DNA from 2 places in the Streptomyces sp. NBC_01176 genome. Region 1 is predicted to be linked to the other one. Evidence: riboswitches for the same ligand, from Rfam matches in the RefSeq annotation. Region 1 holds a riboswitch; the other holds the start of a gene.
The links. Region 1 has a riboswitch for cyclic di-AMP ahead of OG199_RS17955 (NlpC/P60 family protein). Riboswitches for the same ligand answer to the same signal wherever they lie in the genome.
Positions count from the first base shown of each region.

Region 2: another riboswitch for cyclic di-AMP. It lies ahead of OG199_RS22560 (M23 family metallopeptidase); the one in region 1 lies ahead of OG199_RS17955 (NlpC/P60 family protein).

Region 1 covers NZ_CP108600.1:4,201,337-4,209,010, forward strand. The annotation lists gene OG199_RS17945 (peptidoglycan DD-metalloendopeptidase family protein) at 1-1,244, shown strand, start outside; gene pcrA (DNA helicase PcrA) at 1,342-3,882, opposite strand; cyclic di-AMP (ydaO/yuaA leader) riboswitch at 4,267-4,439, shown strand; gene OG199_RS17955 (NlpC/P60 family protein) at 4,447-5,607, shown strand; gene OG199_RS17960 (hypothetical protein) at 5,918-6,895, shown strand; gene OG199_RS17965 (hypothetical protein) at 6,873-7,226, opposite strand; gene OG199_RS17970 (NlpC/P60 family protein) at 7,632-7,674, shown strand, end outside.
Region 2 covers NZ_CP108600.1:5,219,711-5,227,384, forward strand. The annotation lists gene ribA (GTP cyclohydrolase II) at 1-229, opposite strand, end outside; gene OG199_RS22540 (MarR family transcriptional regulator) at 429-932, opposite strand; gene OG199_RS22545 (dihydrofolate reductase family protein) at 1,047-2,189, shown strand; tRNA gene OG199_RS22550 (tRNA-Met) at 2,353-2,426, shown strand; gene OG199_RS22555 (PP2C family protein-serine/threonine phosphatase) at 2,741-3,982, shown strand; cyclic di-AMP (ydaO/yuaA leader) riboswitch at 4,198-4,355, shown strand; gene OG199_RS22560 (M23 family metallopeptidase) at 4,367-5,404, shown strand; gene OG199_RS22565 (aldo/keto reductase) at 5,472-6,416, shown strand; gene OG199_RS22570 (PrsW family intramembrane metalloprotease) at 6,445-7,674, opposite strand, start outside.

The DNA of each region.
Region 1 (7,674 bases):
CCTGGGCCACCGGCTACCAGCAGCTCGCCGACATCCCCGCGCAGCATCCGGGCCCCGACGCCACGGGCCAGTGGGACGCGGCCGCCTGGCTCCAGGCCGAGCAGGCCGGCCAGACGCAGCAGTGGAGCGCCCCCACCCAGGAGACGGGTGCGTACGACGCCACGCAGTGGAACACCGTCGGTGACCACGACCCGTACGAGGCCTACGAGCACCCCCATCAGGGCGAGTCGCACGAGCACCGGGCCGCCGACCCGTACGAGCACCAGGTCGCGGCGGAGTCCTACGAGCACCAGGTCGCGGCGGACCCGTACGAGCACCAGCCCTCCGTCGACCCGTACGAGCAGCAGGCCGATCCCGAGCCCTTCGACCAGCAGGCGACCGCCACCTTCGAGCAACTGCCGGACGCGTACGACTTCGAGGACGCCGATCCCGCGCACGAGACGCCGCTGCTCGACGACATGGAAGAGGTCACTCCGGCCCCCCGTGCCGCGAACCGTCCGGCGTCCCGCTCCCGTCGCCGCTCCCCGGCCAAGCGTTCCGCACTGCTCACCGTCGCCGTGCCCTCGGCCTGTGTGATGGGCGTCGCCGGTATCGCCGCCGCCTCCGTGGGCACCATGGGCGGGGACGACACCAAGAACACGACGGCCAGCGCGTCCGACGCGACCGCGGTGAAGCCGTCCACCGCCAACAACAAGCTGGACACCCAGCTCCAGAGCCTGTCCGCGGGTGCGGACGACTTCGCCGACCGGGCCAGCCGGACCCAGGAACGCATCGACCTCAAGGCCCAGCAGGCCGCCGAGCGGCAGAAGGCGGTGGCCGAGGCGGCCCGCAAGGAGCGGCTGCGGCCCAAGTTCGTCCTGCCGGTCACGCAGAAAGGACTCAGCGCCTACTTCGGTCAGGCGGGGGTCAACTGGATGTCCGTGCACACGGGCATCGACTTCCCCGTGTCGTACGGCACGACGGTGATGGCCGCGACGGACGGAACCCTACGGACGCAGTGGAACAGCGCGTACGGGAACATGGCCATCCTCACCGCGAAGGACGGCACGGAGACCTGGTACTGCCACCTCTCCAGCTACAAGGTGCCGTCGGGCACCGTCGTGAAGGCCGGTGACCAGATCGCGTTCTCCGGGAACTCCGGGAACTCGACCGGGCCGCACCTGCACTTCGAGGTCCGACCCGCGGGTGGTTCGGCCATCGACCCCCTGCCGTGGCTGCGCAGCCACGGCCTGGACCCGACGTGAGCACCGCCGCGACCCACTCGCCGTGACCCACGCGTCGTGATCCACCGCCGGGGTTCGCGACCGGACGGGAACTCCGCCCGGCCCCGAACCCCGTGGACTAGAGCTTCTCCACCGGCGCGTACCGCAGCAGCAGCCGCTTCGGCTTGGGCTCTCCGAAGTCGACCGTGGCCTCCGCGTTCGCCCCCGTGCCCTTCACGCCGACCACCGTGCCGAGACCGAACTGGTCGTGGGTGACCCGGTCGCCCACCGCCAGCGAGACGACCGGCTTCTCGGAGGCCCCGCGGCGCGTCGCGAAACCGGAGGCCCCGGACGCCGCGGACCGCGAACGCGAGGACGACAGCGAGGCCGCCACCCCCGAGACGGGTCCCGAGGGCACCGGGGCCGTGGCGCCCGTGCGCTTCCACTCCAGATGCGTGTCCGGGATCTCCTCCAGGAAGCGGGAGGGCGGGTTGTACGAGGGCTGGCCCCACGCGCTGCGCATGGACGAGCGGGTGAGATAGAGCCGCTCCCGCGCGCGCGTGATGCCGACGTACGCGAGCCGCCGCTCCTCCTCCAGCTCCTTGACCTGCCCCAGCGCACGCATGTGCGGGAAGACACCGTCCTCCATGCCGGTGAGGAACACGACCGGGAACTCCAGGCCCTTGGCGGTGTGCAGGGTCATCAGGGTGATGACGCCGTTGCCGTCGTCCTCGTCGGGGATCTGGTCGGAGTCGGCGACGAGCGCGACCCGCTCCAGGAACCCGGAGAGTCCGCCGGCCGCTCCAGCCCCGCCGGCCGCCGCGGCCCCGGCAGCCGCACCGGCACCGGCACCGTCCTCGCCCTCACCGGACTCCTGCTCGAACTCCAGCGCCACGGCCGCGAGTTCCTGGAGGTTCTCGATGCGGGTCTCGTCCTGCGGGTCGGTCGAGGCCTGGAGCTCGGCGAGATAGCCGGTGCGCTCGAGGACCGCCTCCAGGACCGTCGCCGGGCCCGCGCCGGACTCGACGATCGTACGGAGGTCCTCCATGAGCGTGTTGAACCGCTTCACGGCGTTCGTCGAGCGCGCCGCCATGCCGTACGCCTCGTCGACGCGGCGCAGAGCCTGCGGGAAGCTGATCCTCTCCCGCTGCGAAAGGGCGTCGATCATCGCCTCGGCGCGGTCGCCGATCCCCCGCTTGGGGACGTTCAGGATCCGGCGCAGCGGGACGGAGTCCTCGGGGTTGGACAGGACCCGCAGGTAGGCCAGGACGTCCCGGACCTCCTTGCGCTCGTAGAAGCGGACTCCGCCGACGACCTTGTAGGGCAGGCCGACGCGGATGAAGATCTCCTCGAAGACACGGGACTGGGCGTTCGTCCGGTAGAAGACCGCGACATCGCCCGCCTTCGCCTCGCCCGCGTCGGTGAGACGGTCTATCTCGTCGGCGACGAACTGTGCCTCGTCGTGCTCGGTGTCGGCGACGTAGCCCGTGATGTTCGACCCCGCGCCCGCGTTGGTCCACAGGTTCTTGGGGCGGCGCGACTCGTTGCGCTCGATGACCGCGTTGGCCGCGCTGAGGATCGTCTGGGTGGAGCGGTAGTTCTGCTCCAGGAGGATCGTCGTCGCGTCCGGGTAGTCCTCCTCGAACTGGAGGATGTTGCGGATGGTCGCACCGCGGAAGGCGTAGATCGACTGGTCGGCGTCGCCCACGACGCACAGCTCGGCGGGCCCGAGGTCGCCCTCGGCCGGCGGCACGTCCTCGGGACGGTCGCCGCTCGCCGGCCCCACGAGCTCCCTGACCAGGGCGTACTGCGCGTGGTTCGTGTCCTGGTACTCGTCGACCAGGACGTGGCGGAAGCGGCGGCGGTAGTGCTCGGCGACGTCCGGGAAGGCACGGAGCAGGTTGACCGTCGTCATGATCAGGTCGTCGAAGTCGAGCGCGTTGGCCTCGCGCAGCCGCGACTGGTACATCGCGTAGGCCTGGGCGAGGGTCTTCTCGAAGCCGTCCGCCGCCTGGCCGGCGAAGTCCTCCTCGTCGATCAGCTCGTTCTTCAGGTTGGAGATCTTGGCGCTGAACGACTTCGGCGGGAAGCGCTTCGGGTCGAGGTCCAGGTCACGGCAGACCAGGGCCATCAGGCGCTTGCTGTCGGCGGCGTCGTAGATCGAGAAGGAGGACGTGAAGCCGAGTCGCTTCGACTCGCGGCGCAGGATGCGCACGCACGCGCTGTGGAAGGTCATCACCCACATGGCGTTGGCGCGCGGGCCCACGAGCTGCTCGACGCGCTCCTTCATCTCGCCCGCGGCCTTGTTCGTGAAGGTGATCGCGAGGATCTGGCCGGGGTGGACATGGCGCTCGCCCAGCAGGTGCGCGATCCGGTGCGTGAGCACCCGGGTCTTGCCGGAGCCGGCGCCGGCCACGATGAGCAGCGGGGAGCCGGAGTGCACCACGGCCGCGCGCTGGTTCTCGTTCAGCCCGTCCAGCAGGGCCGCCGGGTCGACGGCGGGCCTGTGCGCGCCGTCGCGGTAGTACGCGTCGCGGTCCGGGGGCGCGTCGAAGCGGCCGCCGAACAGGTCGTCCGGAAGCGGCTCCGCCGCCTCGTCCTCGGGCGGCGGCGGTTCTTCCTCATGGGCCCCGGAAGGCCTGAGGTCCGCCAGGAAGCTGTCATCAAAGAGGCTGCTCATCGCTCTCCGAGTCTAGGCGGCCGCACTGACAACCCGCCGCCACCCGGGAAACTGGGCCGGATTTCCCACGGAGTCCGGGCTGGATCCACCGCGGAGTCCGGGCCGGGGTGCCCGCGGAGTCCGGGCCGGGGTGCCCGCGGAGTCCGGGCCGGGGTGCCCGCGGAGTCCGGGCCGGAGCGCCCCTGAAAGCGGGCCGCCCCTCCCGCACCGATGCGCCCTCACCTTCCGGCATCGCCCCACTACGGTCGGCCACTCCGGGCGCCCCGGCGGTTCAGGTCACGAAAATGTATCGGGCATATCGCACATCAAACTTCACAGAACACTTACGCGTTGGCTAGCGTGCCGGGCAGACCGCTCGACAGCACCGGCGAACGTCGCCGGGCCGGGCGGCCTCCGCCGAGTCCGGCGCGCCCGTGCGGCGACCGGAGCCGGGGACCCAACCGACTTTGGGGTGAATCGGTCCAACCGCCCCTGGGGCAAGGACCGTAGGGCAAACCTTCCGGAAGTACCCGCCCGAACCCGACAGCTAACCCGGTAGGCGGATGACGGAAGGAGTCGCCTCTCTTGGCGTCGCACCGCAAGTGGAGTCCTCCCGGCCCGCGCAGGACGGGCATACGGACCCCGGCCCTCGCCACGGCCGCCCTGACCTCCGTGGCCCTGCTCTCGCAGACGGCCAACGCCGCACCCCCGGCCGAGCCCCGGCCGACCCTCGAAGAGGTCGAGAAGAAGGTCGACGACCTCTACCACCAGGCCGAGACGGCCACCGAGAAGTACAACGCGACCAGGGAGAAGACCGCCAAGCAGCGCAAGCGGGTCGACGCCCTCCTCGACGACGTGGCCCGGCGCACCGAGAAGCTCAACACCGCGCGCGAGGAGCTGGGTTCGTTCGCCGCGGCGCAGTACCGCACCGGGGCGTCCGCGCCCGGCAGCGCGAGTCTTCTGCTGGCCGACAATCCGCAGGACTACTTCGACCAGACCCAGTTGATGGACCGTCTGACCACCCGCCAGAAGGCGGCCGTCGACGACTACGCCACCGAGCAGGCCGCCACCTCGAAGAAGCGCGGCGAGGCCTCCCGGAGCCTGCGGACGCTCACCACGTCGCAGGACGCGCTCAAGACCTCCAAGGCGGACGTCCAGGGCAAGCTCGCCGCGGCGCGCGACCTGCTCTCGAAGCTGACCGCCGACGAGAAGGCGCGGCTCGCCGCGATCGCGAAGAAGAAGCGGGAAGCGGCCGACCGCGAGGCGGCCGAGCTGGCGGCCGAGCGGGCCGCGGCGGAGCAGAAGGCCCGGGAGACGGCCCGGCAGCCGGGCACGCCGTCGGCAACCACGGGGACTTCCGGGACCCCGGCGACCGACTCCTCGTACGCCGCCAAGGCCGGCAGGGCCATCGCCTTCGCCCGCGCCCAGATCGGCAAGCCGTACGTGTGGGGCGCGACCGGGCCCGGCTCGTACGACTGCTCCGGTCTCACCCAGGCCGTCTGGAAGGCCGCCGGCGTCACCCTCCCGCGGACCACCTACGACCAGGTGAACGCCGGCACCACGGTCTCCCTCTCCGCCATCGAGCCCGGAGACCTGGTCTTCTTCTACGACGACATCAGCCACGTGGGCCTCTACATCGGCAACGGGATGATGATCCACGCCCCCAAGCCGGGTGCGTACGTCCGTGAGGAGTCGATCTTCTACGCGGGCCAGTCGATCATCCACAGCGTGGTGCGCCCGGCGTGAGCCCCGGCGCGGGGCACGCGCGCGTGAGGTCTCCCGGGCTCCACGCGCGCGTGCCGCACACGTGCCGGCGCCACCCGCGCCCCCGGACCCGTGCGCCGGAGTCTCCCCCTCCCGCCTGGTCGGCGACCCCTCTCGCCCTCACCCGCCATCCCGTGCGGCGCCCGCATCACGGCAGGCCGGTACCGCCGTACGCCCGCGCACTCGTACCCCCGCGTCCCCGGACCCGCGCGCCCGTCCGGCCGACCCCGCATTCGTGAAGCACGCGCGCGCCCCCCGGGCAACCCGCTCGCAGATCCCTAGCATCGGGGCCATGTCAGCCACCTCGCCGCCCCGCAGCCCGTGGGTCCGACTCCGCACCTGGTGGGCGGAGAGCCCGCCCGCCGCCGCGGCCGTCGTCCTGGCCACCGGCATCCTCTCGGTCGGGTTGTACGAGACCGGTGACGAGATCCTGTCCCGGATCGCGCTGGTCCTGGCGGCCGTCGCCTGGCTCGGGTTCGCCGTGGACTTCACGGTCCGCCTGACGCGGGAGCGGGAGCGGTGGTGGGAGGAGGCCGGCACGCCGAGCGCGCTCACCGGGGTCGCCGCGACCGCCGTCATCGGCACCCGGCTGACCGACCTGGGGTGGCCCGGGGCCGCCGAGGTGCTGCTCGCGCTCGCCGCGGTGCTGTGGCCGGGGCTGCTCTACCTGCTCCTCCGAAACCTGCGGCTCCGGATGCCCGGAAGCGTGTTCCTCGGGTGCGTGGCCACACAGGCCCTCGCGGTGCTCGCCGCGTCGCTCGCCGAGGCCGCGCGCGCGGACTGGCTCGCGTACGCCGCGCTGGTGCTGTTCTGGCTGGGGTTCCTGGTGCTGTACGTGGTGGCGCTGACGTGCTTCGACTTCCTGGAGACGGCCACGGGGGGCGGCGACCACTGGATCGCGGGCGGCGCGCTCGCGATCGCGGCGCTGGCCGCGTCGAAGCTGGTCCTCGCCTACCAGGCGGACACCTATCTGTGGAACTACGACGACAACGGCGTGATGCGCTGGGTGACCCAGGCGCTGATCATGGTGGCGCTCGCCTGGTACGCCGTGCTGGCCGTCGCGGAGCTGCTGTGGCGGCGCCCGCGGTACGACGTGCGGCGCTGGGCGACCGTGTTCCCGATGGCCATGACGGCGGCGGCGGCCCTGACGGTCGCGGACGCCGTCGGCTTCGCCTGGCTCAGGACGCTCGGGCAGGTACTGCTGTGGATCTCGGTGGCGGCCTGGCTGCTGGTGGCGGTCGGAACCGTCAGGTCCACAGCACCGCGATGAAGATGTTCGCGGTCGTCAGCAGCCCGACCAGCCCGAACAGGCCCTTGTCGACCTTCTCGTCGTCCCGCTTCACGTAGACCAGCCCGAGGATCACGATCAGCAGGGCCAGCTTCACGCCGATCTTGACGGTGTTGACCGCGTGGTCGTCGGCCTGGTTGAGACCGACCAGGACGACACCCGTGACCAGCATGGTCAGCGCGCCGTGCAGCATGGCGGGGACGAATCGGGCGGTGCCCCGGCCCATCGCCTTCATCTGGGTGAGGAAGCCGCCGAGCAGCGAGGCGATGCCGATGATGTGCAGGCCCACGAAGAGATGGATGAGTACGTCCATGGGGCCGGAGCCTAATCGGCGGTGGGTGTCCCCCTTCGCACCGGCCCACCCCCTCGGGACCCGTAGCACCTGAGAACCCCCGGTTGTCCCGGAACCGTCCCATCGGTCATCACCCTGCGTGAAGTCGCCGGGTCCGGAGCCGAATCACGGTCACATACGGTCACCCGGCGATCCAGTTACGCCAGTTCCGTACATGGTGTTACCGAGCCCTCACCCTCAGGTTTAGCGTCCTCCACCAGGTGCCCGGCTCCCCACCGCCGCCCGGGCCAGGGGCGGCAGTCGGACACCACCGCCGAGAAAGGTCCGGCGGCGACCCGCTCCCCCTGTGTGGGCCGTCGCCGGACGCCTCACCGATGACCGCGCACTCCCCGGCGGTCACGTCCCCCGGGAAGGATGTGGGCCCTCGTGGCAGCGCACCGCAAGCCCAGACAGCGCTCACTCGGCGGCC
Region 2 (7,674 bases), 1.0 Mb from region 1:
GCGGGCCGCAGTCGCAGCGGGCCGAGCCGAAGACGTCGCCGGTCAGGCACTCGGAGTGCAGGCGCACCAGCGGGTTCGCGCCCGCCTCGCCGAGCACCACGGCGAGGTGTTCCCGGCCGTCGGCCAGTCCGTGGAAGGTGACCAGTTCCGCGTCGACCGAGTAGCCGTCGCCGAAGCGCAGGGGCACGGCGACGCGGGTGCGCACCGTGGCGGTGGGGAAGTCGCGCATGTTGTCTCTCCGGTCCAGCGGGTCGGTGGCAGGGGATTCCCAGGGCGTGTGTTTCATATTTGAAGCACAGTCTCGGAAAGCGACCGTACCTGATGCTTTAAAGTTCAAGCAACACGTTCGAGGGAGATGAGCCGACCGGGGCTCACCCGGCTTCCCGTCCCCCGTCCGCCCTGTCCGTCCGGTCCCCCTCCGTGCGCCCTCAGGAGGAACGCCGCCGCCACGGCAGATCTTCCCCCTGGACCCCGGGCTCTCCGCCCTGGATGCCACGGGTGACGCTTGCGCAGATCTCCTCCAACTGCCCCACCTGCTCCGGGGTCAGCCGGTCGAAGAGTGCCGCGCGCACCTGCTCCACGTGCCCGGGCGCCGCCCGCTCCAGGACGGCCATACCCTCGTCCGTGAGGACCGCGACCTGACCGCGCCGGTCCGTGGGGCAGCCCTCCCGGCGTACCAGGCCGTCGTTCGCCAGCCGGGTCACGCCGTAGGTCAGCCTGCTGCGGGTGATCTTCAGGACCTCGGCGAGGTCGGTCATCCGCAGCCGCCGCTCCGGCGCCTCGGACAGCATGGCCAGGATGGAGTAGTAAAGGTGGGACATGCCGGCCTCCGCCTGGAGCTGCCGGTCGATCGTGTCCTCCAGGAGCGAGACGGCGGCGATGTACGAGCGCCAGGCGCGTTGCTCGGCGGGGGTGAGCCAGCGGGTCGTCATATCGCCAGTCTAGGTATTGTTTAAAAGTTGAACCACTGATCGATCGCTACTCGAACGCCCACTTGAGTCACTAGCAGCCCAGAGCGCGGAGCTCGGAGCCGGAGGCAGCGTCCCATGCCCCATCCCTACGTCCTGTTGTCCGCCGCCGTCTCGCTCGACGGCTTCCTGGACGACACCGGCCCCGAACGGCTGCTGCTCTCGGGTCCGGCCGACTTCGACCGGGTCGACGAGGTGCGGGCGTCCAGCGACGCGATCCTGGTCGGCGCGGGCACCATCCGCTCGGACAATCCCCGGCTCCTGGTCAACTCCGCCGAGCGGCGGGCGGCCCGGGTCGCCGAAGGCCGCCCCGCCTACCCGTTGAAGGTCACCGTGAGCGGCTCCGGCGACCTCGACCCCGACGCGCAGTTCTGGCACACGGGCGGCGAGAAGATCGTCTACACCACGGACAAGGGAGCCGTACGGGCCGCCGACGCCCTGCGCGGTCCGAGCGTCGACGTGGTGGCGACGGGGGCCGAACTGGACTGGCGCGCCGTGCTCGAACACCTCCATGACGTACGGGGGGTACGGCGTCTCATGGTCGAGGGCGGCGGGCGGGTGCACACCCAGCTGATGGGCCAGGGCCTGGCCGACGAGCTGCAGCTCGCCGTCGCGCCGCTCTTCGTGGGACAGGCGGACGCGCCGCGGCTGTTCGGGCCCGGGGGATACCCGCCCGGGCGGATGCGGCTGGTGGAGACCCGGGCGGTGGGAGACGTCGTCCTCATCCGCTACGTCCCCACGGCACCCGGCACCGGTGGGCTCGCGGCCGCCGCGGACCGGCACTGGCTGGGGGTCGCGTGCGAACTCGCAGCGCTGTGCCCGCCGTCGCGGACCGCGTTCAGTGTGGGCGCGGTGGTGGTGGCCGCGGACGGCACCGAGCTGGCCCGCGGACACTCGCGGGAGGGGGGCGACCCGGTCGCGCACGCGGAGGAGGCGGCACTCGCCAAGATCGCCGCCGGGGATCCCCGGCTGGCGACCGCCACCGTCTACAGCAGTCTGGAACCGTGCGCCCGGCGGGCCTCGCGGCCCGCGCCCTGCGCCCGGCTGATCCTCGACGCGGGCGTGCGCAGAGTGGTGACCGCCTGGCGGGAACCGGACACCTTCGTGGCGGGCGCGGACGGAAACGGGCTGCTGGCGGCCGCGGGCGCGGACGTCGTGGTGCTCCCGGAGTTCGAGGAGCGGGCCACGGCACCCAACGCGCATCTTCTCGGCGCCCCCTAGCGGAGGGGCTTCCGGCGGCCGGGCGCCCCGGCCGTGGTGGTCGTGAGCGGAGCGGAATCGCGGGGGGATCGGAGCGGAACCGCGGAGGAAGAGGCCTGGTCGCGGGGCGTGCGTGAACGGGTGTGCTCCGGGGGTCGAACATGGCGTACACTGGTTTCAACGACGCGGGGTGGAGCAGCTCGGTAGCTCGCTGGGCTCATAACCCAGAGGTCGCAGGTTCAAATCCTGTCCCCGCTACTCAAGGCCAAGGGCCGGAACTCGGATTCACGAGTTCCGGCCCTTGGTGTTTCCGTCCTTGGTGTTCCGGGCCTTGGCGTTCCGGGCCTTCGGCGTTTCCGGTTCCCGGTGTTTTCCGGTTCCCGGTGTTCGCGCGGCCCTCGGTTCCGGGTATTCGCGGCCCCCGGCGTCCCTCCGCCCGCTGGCCCCCGGCGTCTCTCCGGCCGCGGATACGGGGACCGGCCGCAGGACGCGCGCGACGCCTGTCGGCGGACCCGTCCCCCGGTCGGCCCACACCGCTGGCCCCCTCCCCCCGCTGCGGGAAACCTGGACGGGTGGGGCAGCCAGGAGGTGCGCAGCGGGCCGAACCGCCCTACGACCGGTCGGGCGGACGGCTGCCCGGCGACCCCGTGCCCGATCCGGGGCTCGGGAGCGAGCCGCCGCGGGTTCCGGTCGAGACGGACGCGCGCCGGATCTCGCGCGCCTGGACCCTGGTGCGGGTGCTGCCGGTGCTGCTCGTCGTCGTCGCGGTGGTCTACGACGTCCTCACACCGCCCGACTTCACCGCGGCCCCGCTCTTCACCGCCGCCCCGCTCGTCGCCGCGCCGCTCTTCTCGCTGCGCGGCACCTTCCTCACGGGGGCCCTGACGCTGGCCGCGCTGCTCGCCCTCCGTCTCAGGTTGGGCCTGCACATGAGGATCGGCTCGATCACCGAGGTCGTCACGGTGGCGACCGTCGTCGGCCTCGCCGTCCTCATCAACATCCTCGTCCGCCGCTCGGACGAACGGCTCGCCTCGGCCCGCCAGATCGCCGAGGCGGCACAGCGCGCCGTGCTGCCGGAGCCCGAGGCCAGGATCGGCGCCCTGGAGGTCGCGGCGCGCTACGAGGCCGCCCAGGAGGGCGCGTCCATCGGCGGCGACCTCTACGCCGTGCAGGACACCCCGCACGGAGTACGGCTGGTGGTGGGCGACGTCCGTGGGAAGGGCATGGGCGCGGTGGCCGCCGTCGCGGTGGTCATCGGGGCGTTCCGGGAGGCGGCCGAGCAGGAGGCGACCCTGGAGGCGGTCGCGCAGCGGCTGGAACGGGCGCTGGCCCGCGAGGGCACCCGGCGCGAGGGCCTGGACGCCTTCGAGGGCTTCACCACGGCCGTCCTCGCGGAGATCCCGCACGACGGCGACGCGGTACGGATCGTCAACCGCGGCCATCCTCCGCCGTTGCTCCTGCACGCGGACGGCACGCTGGCCACGCTCGACGCCGCGGACCCCGCGCTGCCGCTCGGCATGGGCGAGCTCGGCTCCTGGCCCGACCGCGCGGAGACGGCGGACTTCCCGTCCGGCTCCACGCTGCTGGTCCACACGGACGGGCTGTCCGAGGCGCGCGACGGCCGGGGGACCTTCTACGAGCCGGCCGAACGGCTCGCGGGACGGACCTTCCGCGACCCGGACGCCCTGCTGGCCTCGCTCGCGACGGGGGTCCGACGGCACACCGGCGGCGCGCTCTCGGACGACATGGCACTGCTCGCCGTACGGCGCCCCCGGCAGACGGCGAAGCTCCTTGATCGCCGTCACGAGGCGTAGCCGGACGGTATCCCTCCGCATAACGACTGACGCACCGTCAAGAACGGCCTCACCGGGGACGGTGGGCCAACTCGCCCGTTTTCCCCCGCTCATGCCCCGTAAGTCCTGGCCAAGAGAGCGCAATGATCAGCACGAACGGCTTGGAATCCGGTACCCGAGTCTATTAACGTTCGATAACGCAGCGCGGTCGTCCCAGCCGTCACAAGAGACGGCTCCGTGCGCACGCGCCGAATCCCGCGAGGGAACCGGGGAACCACCAACTTGGGGTGAATCGAGCGTCTTTCACGGTGGAGACACCGTGGGTTGACGCGCGTAGGAGACCTTCCTGCTCCGAACCCGTCAGCTAACCCGGTAGGCGAGAAGGAAGGAAAGGAGCGCGCCCACGTGGCGTCCAACCGGCCTGCCCAGCCCACTTCGTTCGCGCCGAACGACACCCAGACCTTCGGTTACTCCCGCGGCGACGACGAGGGCCCCTGGGAGGAGTGGAACCCCACCGCGGATTCCGTCGCTCCCGTCCGCGGCCGGCACCGCGTCTCCAAGCAGCGCGGGGGCGGGCTCGCCCGCAGCTCCACCGTCCTCGGCGTCGGTGTCCTGGCCGCCGTCGGCGCGGGTGGCATCGCCACCGCCGCACCCGGCAAGCCGCCCGTGTCGATCTCGCTGCCCGACCTCTCCTCGGTCACCCAGTCGGCCAAGGCCCTGATCTCCGACGGCGGCTCCAGCACGCCGAAGGGCTCCTCCACCCCGCTCACCGGCGCCGGTCTCACCAGCGCCGACGCCGCCCAGGGCAACGCGGACGCCGGTGAGGCGCTGCGTGCCCGCATCATGGAGCAGGCAGAGTCCCAGCAGGACCAGGTCGACAGTGCGGCCCAGTCCGCCGCCGAGACCGCCGCCGCGAAGAAGGCGGTCGCGCTGGCCGCCGAGCAGCAGGACGAGGCCAAGGCCAAGGAAGCCGCCGCGAAGAAGAAGGCGGACGCTGAGGCCAAGCAGAAGGCCGAGGCCGCGCGTCTCGCGGAGCTCGCCAAGAGCTACTCGCTGCCGACCTCCTCGTACACCCTGACCTCCCGCTTCGGCGACGCCGGCTCCATGTGGTCCTCCGGGTACCACACCGGCCTCGACTTCGCCGCTCCCACGGGCACGCTGATCAAGGCGATCCACAGCGGCACCATCACGGAGGCGGGTTGGGCCGGCGCGTACGGCTACCGCACGATCCTCACCCTCGACGACGGCACGGAGCTGTGGTTCTGCCACCAGTCGTCCATCAGCGTCAGCGTGGGCCAGAAGGTGGGCACGGGTGACGTCATCGGACGGGTGGGCGCGACCGGCAACGTGACCGGGCCGCACCTCCACCTGGAGGTCCACCCCGGCGGCGGCGCCGCGATCGACCCGATGGCGTGGCTGCACGGCAAGGGCATCAACCCCTGATCCGGCACCCGCCACCAGTACGGCGGGTGCGGAATGCAGTCGTCCGGTACGGCTGTTGCAATGGGGTATGACTCCTCTCCGCAAGCTCGGTTCCTCCGACCTCGAGGTCTTCCCGCTCGCCCTCGGCGGCAACGTCTTCGGCTGGACCGCCGACGAGGCGCAGTCCTTCGCCGTCCTCGACGCGTACGCCGCCGGGGGCGGCAACTTCGTCGACACCGCCGACGGCTACTCGGCGTGGATCCCCGGCAACAAGGGCGGCGAGTCCGAGACGATCATCGGCAAGTGGTTCGCCGCGCGCGGCAATCGCTCCGATGTCGTCCTCGCCACCAAGGTCGGTTCCCATCCCCAGTACAAGGGGCTGGCCCCGGACACCATCAGGGCGGCGGCCGACGCATCACTGCGCCGGCTCGGCACGGACTACATCGACCTCTACTACACCCACTTCGACGACACCTCGGTCCCCGTCGAGGAGATCATCGGCACGCTCGACGAGCTGGTCCGGGCCGGCAAGGTCCGGGCGATCGGCGCCTCCAACCTCTCCGCCGAGCGGCTCGCGGAGTCCCTGGAGTTCTCCGACCGCGAGGGCCTCGCCCGCTACACCGCCCTCCAGCCCCACTACAACCTCGTCTCGCGCGACACCTACGAGGGCCCGCTCCAGGAGGTCGCCTCCCGGACCGGACTGGCCGCCGTCCCGTACTTCGCCCTCGCGTCCGGCTTCCTCACCGGCAAGTACCGTCCGGGCACGACCGTCGACTCGGCGCGGGCCGAGGGCGCGGCCAAGCACCTCGAGACGGAGCGGGGGCCCCGTGTCCTCGACGCCCTCGACGAGGTCGCCCGCGCCCATGACGTCCCGGTCGCCACGGTCGCCCTCGCCTGGCTCGCCGCCCGGCCCACCGTCGCGGCCCCGATCGCCTCGGCGCGGACGGTCGAACAGCTTCCGGCGCTGCTCGCGGTCGCGGACCTGACGCTGACGGACGACGAACTGGCGCGGCTGACGGAGGCGTCCGCCTGAGCGATCCGCTCCGCGGCCCCGGCGCCGCTCAGGTCCGGTACGGGTCGTACGCCGGACGGGGCGCTGCCGGGGCCGGATACGGACGTCCGTCCGGGGCGGACGGCTGCGCGGGGACATGGCCGTAGCCGCCGTGGCTGTAGCCGCCGTAGCCGTACGCGGGCCACGGCGGCGGCACCGGTACGGCCGGCGCGGTCACCCGTGCCGCGTACGCGAGAGAGGGGCGGGCGACCTCCCGGCGGCGCCACAGCTCGTGGAGCAACTCCCGCTCCCGTACGACGAAATCGGCGCCGGCCCGGCCGCTGCGTCCCCGGTGCCGCAGGAACGCGAGCGAGGTCGCGCAGGCCTCGTACCGCGCGACCGACCGTGCCGCCGCCCTGCCGAAGTGATGGGCCGCGTACCGACGGGCGAGCCGCCGTGCCCGCATCGAACCGAGCGCGTACGGCTCGGGCGGTGTCAGCCACCCGGCGGCGGCGTACGCCGGGAGTTCGGCGCGGACGGTCCTCAGCTCGCGCTGCCGCGTCCAGATGACGAGGAAGGTGAGCAGCCCGAACGCCGGCACCATGAACGCGCCGTACACCGCGAAGAACCCGTACTTCCCGAAGCTCGACGAGCCGTTCCACATGGCGTGCATGCCCATCGCGAGCAGCAGTCCGCCCAGGGGCAGCAGGACGCGGCGCAGCCGCCGGTGCTCGGCGGACAGTGCCGCGATGCCGAAGCCGATGCCGGTGAACACGGTGAACAGCGGGTGCGCGAAGGGCGCCATCACGACCCGGACGAAGAAGGTCGCGGCGGTGACTGAGGCCAGTCCGTGCTCGCCGCTGAGCTGGTCCGTGCCGAAGGCGTTGCCGAGGTAGAGGATGTTCTCGGTGAAGGCGAAGCCGGTCGCCGTGACCCCGGCGATGACCACGCCGTCGACGATCCCGGTGAAGTGCCGTCTGCGGAAGAGGAAGACCAGCAGGACGGCCGTGGCCTTCGCGGACTCCTCGACGATCGGGGCTATGACCGTCGCGCCGAGCGTGTCCGCGCTCGACGGGTCGGCGGTCGCGGTGGCTATCCACCGGGTCGCGAAGCTGTTGGCGACGATCGCTATCAGCGCCGCCGCGCACGCGCCCCAGGCGAAGGCGAAGAGCAGGTTCCGCCAGGGGCCGGGCTCGACCCGGTCCAGCCAGCGGAACGCGGCGAGAAGGAGCGGGACGGGCAGCACGGCGAGGCCGAGACCCACCAGGAAACCCTCGGTACCCGTCTGCTGGCGCACCAG